Regions from separate parts of the Rhodococcus sp. 06-1460-1B genome, predicted to be linked through region 1. Evidence: predicted binding sites of a transcription regulator. Region 1 holds the regulator's gene; the other holds the start of a gene.
What was found. The regulator LexA, encoded in region 1, represses DNA repair genes until DNA is damaged. The targets are predictions, from matches to a motif close to CGAACANNTGTTCG.
Positions count from the first base shown of each region.

Region 2: CH268_RS26370 (DUF222 domain-containing protein) is a predicted target of LexA. The motif match lies at 2,086-2,099, and genes of this name have one in related genera.

Region 1 covers NZ_NOYS01000018.1:14,926-18,893, forward strand. The annotation lists gene hrpA (ATP-dependent RNA helicase HrpA) at 1-1,112, shown strand, start outside; gene nrdR (transcriptional regulator NrdR) at 1,125-1,589, opposite strand; gene CH268_RS06100 (hypothetical protein) at 1,689-2,078, opposite strand; gene lexA (transcriptional repressor LexA) at 2,478-3,161, shown strand; gene CH268_RS06110 (acyl-CoA dehydrogenase family protein) at 3,241-3,968, opposite strand, start outside.
Region 2 covers NZ_NOYS01000043.1:261,380-265,347, reverse strand. The annotation lists gene CH268_RS26385 (MerR family transcriptional regulator) at 1-365, shown strand, start outside; gene CH268_RS26380 (DUF6764 family protein) at 855-1,409, shown strand; gene CH268_RS26375 (SDR family oxidoreductase) at 1,436-1,972, opposite strand; gene CH268_RS26370 (DUF222 domain-containing protein) at 2,129-3,968, shown strand, end outside.

The DNA of each region.
Region 1 (3,968 bases):
TGGCAGTGATGAAACCGCGGGCCGAAACACTCGTGACGGCTCTGGCCCGAGAACTCTCACGGGCCGCACAGTGCCACATCACCGCGAAGGACTTCGACACTGCGGCGCTACCCGATCACCTGCGAATGACGTTCGCCGCGGTCGACCCGTCCGGGACCGTGCTCGGCAGCAACAAGGATCTGACTGCGCTGCGCGCCGGTCTGGCCGGTGAGGTCGGCCGACAGGTCGCACGTGCGGTCGGCGACGCGGAGCGCGCCCCGACGCTGGCGTGGACCTCGGGCACGTTGGGCCGCTTGGAACCCACGGTCACCCGAGACGTGGGCGGGCAGAAGGTCACCGGGTACCCGGCGTTGGTACCCGAGGGTTCGGGCGTGGCGGTGCGAGTGCTCAGTACCCCCGCCCAGCAACGAGCAGCCATGCGCGCGGGCACCCGCACTCTGCTGCTCGCTACGGCACCGAAGGGAACGAAGGCGCTGTTGGCCGGGCTGCCGACCGCCGAACGTCTTGCGCTCGGCCAGAACCCGTACGGCGGCGTCGATGCGCTGCTCGAGGAATGCCGTGCGCTCGCTGTGGAAGAAGCGATGGACGCGCACGGCGGACCGGTTCGCGATCCGGCCGAGTTCGACAAGCTCAGGGCACTGGTGGACGCGGAGGTTCCGCGGCGTACTGCTGCTGTTCTCGCACTGGTTCGACCGGTCCTGACGGCCGCGTTGGCTCTGTCGGCCCAGTTGCAGACCGCATCGGGTGAGCCGGCCGACGATGTCCGAGAACAGCTCGACGGCTTGATCTTTCGCGGTTTCGTCACCGAATTCGGTTCTCGACGGTTGGCAGATCTGCCACGCTATCTCGCTGCGGCGACGAAGCGGCTGTCCACTCTGCCGAGCAGCGCGGGCCGCGACGCTGCGGCGATGGACGTTCTCGACCGGGTGTACGGCTCGTACGGGCGGCTGTTGGATTCGGTTCCGGAGAGCAGGAAGAACAGCCCGGGTGTGCAGGAGCTGTTCTGGATGATCGAGGAGCTGCGGGTGGGGCTGTTCGCGCAGGGAATTCGTACCGCGTATCCGGTATCGGAGAAGCGCATCGAGAAGGCGATCGCCGATCAGTCTCGCTGATCGGCCCGCGGTTCACTCGACGTCGGCGGACTCTCGATGTTTGCGGAGTTCGTGAATTTCCTTCTCGAAGTCCTCTGCCGAACTGAACGAGCGGTAGACCGATGCGAAACGGAGGTAGGCCACTTCGTCGAGATCGCGTAGCGGTCCGAGAATGGCCAGGCCCACTTCGTTGCTGGGAATCTCGGCCGAACCGGCCGCGCGAATATTGTCTTCGACTTGCTGAGCCAGCAGGTTCAGCGCGTCGTTGTCGACGTCTCTGCCCTGGCAGGCGCGACGAACTCCTTTGACGACCTTCTCCCGACTGAACGGCTCGGTCACACCACTGCGTTTCACGACGGCGAGCACGGCAGCCTCCACGGTGGTGAAGCGTCGACCGCACTCGGGGCAGGACCGGCGTCGCCGTATTGCCTGACCCTCGTCCATTTCACGCGAATCCACCACGCGTGAGTCGGGGTGCCTGCAGAACGGGCAATGCATGAGGGAGCCTCCGTCGTAGCCGATACTCCGACGACGAACGTGCGCGTCGGGGCAGTCTTCGAGGATACTCAGCCACGCTGGGCACCATGGTGCCGGTGGTCATCTGCTGGGTGCGTACTCGACGAGCGCTCCGTCGTGAACCATGACCGCGCCGGCGGGCTGAGTGGACGCGTCGGGTGTGGTCGCGCTCAGATTCGCGATGCCGATCAGACCGCCGGCCACGACGACCACAGCCAACATCCACAGAACGAGAGAGCGTGGGCGCACGGTCTGGCTCGCGAAATGGGCCGAGGTGTCGTCGAAGTCTCGATCCGCCATCTCACGATCGGTGACGTCGGTCCAGGACTCGTCCACGACAGGCAAGCACGGGCCGTTCTGCGTCCGACGCGCGTGGTTCTGCAACACGGGCCGCGAGCGCCGACGACGCTCGACGACACCGGATCGCGAACGCATACCGGCAGTGGTGGGACGATCGGTGGTGATGGTCATCGGAACCTCGTCTTCGCTCGTTGGATCGATTGTTCGATCAGGCGTTCGATGGACGCTTGTTCGAAGTTCTATCACGCGCCTCCGACAAAGTCTGTAGAAAACGCGACACGAGTCGAACAGATGTTTGATTCAACAGCTGATACACGCTAGATTCGTGTCAGAAACCACACGCCATACGAGTCGACATCATCAACTCCAGTCCGCGTGGATCGATACCGCGTAGACCGAATCCAGCCGCATCAGCAGGAGGCCGACAGCATGAAGGACGAGACCTCGACGAGGTCCATCACCGGTTCCAGTACGACGGGTTCCACGAAAGCTGGTTCCACGCGAGCCGGATCCTCGACGGTCGGCAAGGCTGCAGCCGGAAAGCCGGCTGCCGAGCCGACCCCGAAGGCCATGGAGGTGGGCACCGACATCAGTGCAGGGCTCACCGAGCGCCAACGGAAGGTGTTGGAGGTCATCCGGGCCTCGGTCACCGAGCGCGGATACCCACCCAGCATTCGAGAGATCGGCGATGCCGTGGGCCTGACGTCGACGTCGTCCGTCGCACATCAGCTTCGCACCCTCGAACGCAAGGGGTTCCTGCGGCGCGACGCCAACCGCCCTCGCGCTGTGGACGTCCGCGGACTGGACGAGGTGCAGGCCGACCAGGCCGCGGCGGCGGTGGACGGTTCGGCAGCGTCCGACGAGCAGGATCGGTTGCCGACGCCGACGTTCGTGCCGGTTCTCGGACGGATCGCCGCGGGTGGACCGATTCTGGCGGAGGAAGCCGTCGAGGACGTGTTCCCACTCCCCCGCGAGTTGGTCGGTCAGGGATCGTTGTTCTTGCTCAAGGTCGTCGGCGAGTCCATGATCGACGCGGCGATCTGTGACGGCGACTGGGTGGTGGTGCGTCAACAGTCCGTGGCCGACAACGGCGACATCGTCGCGGCGATGATCGAGGGTGAGGCCACGGTCAAGACGTTCAAGCGTTCCAAGGGTGAGGTATGGCTCATGCCGCACAACCCACTGTTCGAGCCGATCCCGGGCAACAATGCCGCCATTCTCGGCAAGGTCGTCACCGTGATGCGCAAGCTCTGAACTCTGTTCGGACACAACGAAGAAGGGCCGCAGCACAGATGCTGCGGCCCTTCTCTTCGGTCCTGAACGATGGAAAGAATCAGAGATTCAGTCCGCGACCGATGATCTCCTTCATGATCTCCGTGGTGCCGCCGTAGATGGTCTGTACCCGAGAATCCATGTACGCCTTGGCAATCGGGTACTCCTTCATGTAGCCGTACCCACCGTGCAGCTGAAGGCACCGGTCGATGAGCTTGACCTGGTTCTCGGTGGTCCACCACTTGGCCATGGCAGCTTCCTGCACGGTCAACTTGCCGTCGTTGAGCAGTTCGATGAATTTGTCGACCATGATGCGGGTGGCGGTGGTTTCGGTAGCGAGTTCCGCCAACACGAATCGCGTGTTCTGGAACTTTCCGATCGACTTACCGAATGCCTTGCGGTCACGGCAGTACTGAATGGTCATCTCCAGTGCCGATTCCATGGCCGCAGCGGCGACGACGGCAATCGAGAGCCGCTCCTGAGGCAAGTTCTGCATCAGGTAGATGAAGCCCATACCTTCTTCGCCGAGCAGGTTGGCGGCAGGAACCCGAACGTCGGTGAAGCTGAGTTCCGCAGTGTCCTGGGCCTTCATGCCGATCTTGTCGAGGTTGCGACCACGCTCGAATCCGGGCATGTCGCGCTCTACGACCAACAGGCTGAAGCCCTGGGCACCTTTCTCGGGGTCGGTGCACGCTACGACGATGATCAGATCGGCATTGATGCCGTTGGTGATGAACGTCTTCGAGCCGTTCAGTACCCAGTCGTCGCCGTCCCGAACGGCCTTGGTCT
Region 2 (3,968 bases), on a different contig from region 1:
TGCCCGAACCGCTCGGTATCGCCGAGGTAGCCGAACTACTCGGCATCTCCACACACACGCTGCGGTACTACGAGCGATGCGGCCTCATCGACGTCGATCGCGACGGACTCGAGCACAGACAATACGATTCCGCGGCCGTCCGTCGATTGGTGTTCCTGACAAGGATGCGGCTCTCGGGTATGCCCATGCGCGACCTCCGGAGATACGTCGCGCTGGTCGACAGCGGCGACCAGACTGTCCCGGAACGACTCGAGATGCTCATCGCGCATCGCGACGCTGTTCACAAGCGCATCCGAGAACTGCAACTGTCTCTCGTGGCAACCGAGTACAAGATCGCAACATACGGCGGCGCCACGGGTCCGTGATCCGGGTGAAACAACCGTTCGGCCCGGTGGGCATGCCTGCGTCCTCGCACGTCAAATCGATTGTGAGCGTCGACAAATCGATCTGGCCGGAACGGCACCTGCGCTGTGAGACCCAACTAGCGAGCCGCCTCCGACGGCTCGCCAGCCGTCCGATAACAATTTCCTTTCGTTCGGCGGTCGCCCGGGCATGCCGACTCGGAGCATCGCCACCCGCTTCGGAGACCGGCACCGAGCCGACAGGCAAGCCTCAATCATGCACTGACGGAACGGAATTGGCCGGACTTCGCACGTAGAACCTGGACAGTACAAAGGCGGTACGAACCGGCTCGACCGATACCGCAGGGGTCCGAGAAATCGGACTTCTACGACGATTCATCTCCCGATGCCATCGGCACCGTTACACAATCTGTGTCTGCTTGCTGTCACGGACCCCCGGAGCGGGGTACCGTGTGCCGCACCGACCCGTTTCGCTCGTGAAGGAGCTTTCTGTTGTTCTCTGTTTCCCTGCCCCGTACGGTTTCTTCCAACTCCTCCTCCGCGCGAACGTTCAGTCGGTTCGGTAGTCGAATCGCCCGCACCGCAGCTATTTTCGCCATCGGATCGGGCCTGACGGCGGCCGCCTTCGCCGGCACCGCCACCGCGTCGGCGGCACCGGTCACGTGCGTGTCGCCGCCCTCGGCCAACGACATCCAGGTGAGTGACACAGCGAGCTGCGGAGCCACCTCGAGCGGACCCGGAAGCGCCACCGCCGGTGCCGCCGACAGCGGAACTGCCGTCAGTGTCAACGACGGGCCGGGCGCAACCAACACCTACGCCAACGGTTACGGTGTCGCGCTCGGAGCGAGCAAGAACGCGGGCACGGCATACGCGCTCGCACTCGGCGGCGGAATCGCGCACTCGTGGGCAGATGCCGGCCAGACGACCCTCGCGGTCGCAGGATGGGGATCCGGTGCCACATCCGAGGCACGCGGCGTCGACTGCGTCGGGCCGCTGTCGTTGGCACTGAACCTCACGAGCGGTCAGTTCTGCGTTCTCGGTAGCTGATTCTTCATCCGATCGAGCGGAGCCGACTACCCCGACACGGACCCGTCGAGGTAGTCGGCTCCACCTACGTAGACAGTCCGGCCGGACTTCTCGATGGGTCCGATTGCAGCCTCCGTCACAGCCGACGCGAACTCCGCAATGGTCGGGAGCGCACCCTGCGCGGTTCGCGCAGCGACTGAGTCCGGATTACGGCGTTCGAGCAGGGTGACCACGATCATCCCCTCGATCATGTCCCCGGACACCACGACCAATTCGATTCCCCGAGAATCCAATTCAGGAATCATCCCACGCAGTGCATCCTCCCCCGCCCGTTTGCTCGCAGCAACGGGTTCGTATTCGACGGGGACCGGTTTCTTGCCGTGAAAATGCGCCTGGTGGCTGGTGAGGAAGACGATCCGCGAGCCCGGCTCCATACGGGCGATACTTGCGCGAGCCAGCGCCAACTGCGCGTCGCGATTGATACTCATCGCGTAGTCGGGTTCTGCACCGAACTCCAGGCCACCCGAGGCATTGAGAACCAGAACGTCGATTGCGCCGAACTCGGCAACGACAACGTGCAACATGGCGTCGATTGCCGCACCACAGCATCAGCCCGACGTATTCAGGCAGTGTCAGCACGTGCCCACGAGGCACCTTTCCATTCTTGTCGGTGGGTGGAGATACGCTTTCCCCAGTTCGAACGCATGTTCTGAACTGGGGGTCACCGGGGGGTGAAAAAAATGGCTGCACCAGTGGTGTCGTTGGAGGCGTTGATCACTGCCGCGCGGGAAGAGAATCGGCATGCGGCCCGAAAGATCGCTGCCTGCTACGACTTCCACCTCACCTGCATCGCCCAGGATGCGAAGCATCGGCAGTACAGCCGGTACGGACGCACCGAAATGGCACTCGCGTTGAGCTGCTCCGCCACCGTCGCCGAAGCGTACGTGTCCGTCGGCGTGGCACTGCACACCCGGCTTCCTCTGGTGAAAACCACATTCGAAGCCGGCGACATCGACCTCCCCCGCGTACGTACGGTGTGCCGGATCCTCGACAACCTCTCCGACGACATCGTGAGGTCCGTCGAGGGCGACATCGTCGAGGCGGCCCGACGGTCGTCACCGGGGCCGTTGGAGAAGGAGATCTGGGACATTCTGCTGCGGGTCGCACCGGAGGAAGCAGCAGCACTACGCGAGTTCGCCAAGAGGTTTCGTAACGTCACCTACAGCCCGGCCGGGGAATTGGCCCGCATACGAGCAGAATTGACTGCACCCGAAGCCGCAGCCGCATGGCAGCTCCCGGAGGAGATGGCCGACACGGTGTGCGTGAAGGATCCGCGCGGTAAGCAGGAACGACTGTGTGATGCGTTCATGGCGCGGATGCACGGTGAACCCAGGCTGACATGCCTGTGCCAACGCGCGGACTGCCCGAAGACCGAGACCGAGACCGTATTGCCGGATCGTCGGGTGCCGTTGACGATGATCACCGTCGACATCGCCACCCTCATCGGACTGCTCGCGAACCCTGCGTACCTGGCCGGGCACGGTTCCATCGACCCTGATCTGGCACGAGAGTTGGCGCGCAACAGTCAGTGGCAGATCCTGCTCACCGAAGCAGTGACCCTTGCAGAGGCACTCGGACTGGCGGTGCAGAACCCGGAGACCGGGGAGTGGGAACGACGATCGGCTGAATCGACAGACACCACAGACACCACAGCCCAGCCGAACACGACAGAACCCGAGCCGGCACAGCCGAAGTCGGCAGCATCGAACGTAGCCGAATGGAACGCGACGGAATCGAATAAACCTCCAGCGCATGCGGATACACGCACAGACACAGGCACCAGCACCGCAACGCGCGCAGCAGCGCCGACGGACAACGCAACGGAGAAGTCAGCGCCAGCGGACACGGCAGCACCGACAACTCACACCGAAGGCGCGACCAAGAATGCAACCGACAGTGCAGAACGCGTGGACGATGCAGGGCCGGGTCCGGGTTCGGCTGCTGCACAGACCGATTCGACGACTGTTCCGACACCACCCGAGCCGACCGTTGATGAGGACACCCGGCAACGACGTCGGAATGCCCTTGCCTCCGCAGCGGCACTGTTCTGTACTCACACCCCAATCGGCCGGGGCGCACGGCACAGCTCTGCCCTCGACCTACCCTCGATGATCCGGTCGAACCGCCGCATCATGCACACACCGGCAGGCATCTACCTCGGCAATGCGTCCCTCGCCGCAGCACTCGAAGCCGCCATCGCCGCCGACCCCACTCTCGGAACATCCGTCGGGCGCGACCCACTCACCGACCGAGCCCTGATCTACAGACCCGACGCCCTCACCATCGCCGCCGTCCGACTCCGCGACCGCCACTGCCGCTTCCCCGGCTGCCACCGACCCGCCGCACGCTGCCAACTCGACCACGTGATCCCGTTCGACCACGCCAACCCACTCGGCGGCGGCTGGACCACCGTCAACAACCTCCAATGCCTCTGCGAATACCACCACAGCGTCAAAACCGCAGGCTACTGGACCGCCGTCATGCTCCCCGGCGGCGCCATCCTATGGACCTCCACCTCGA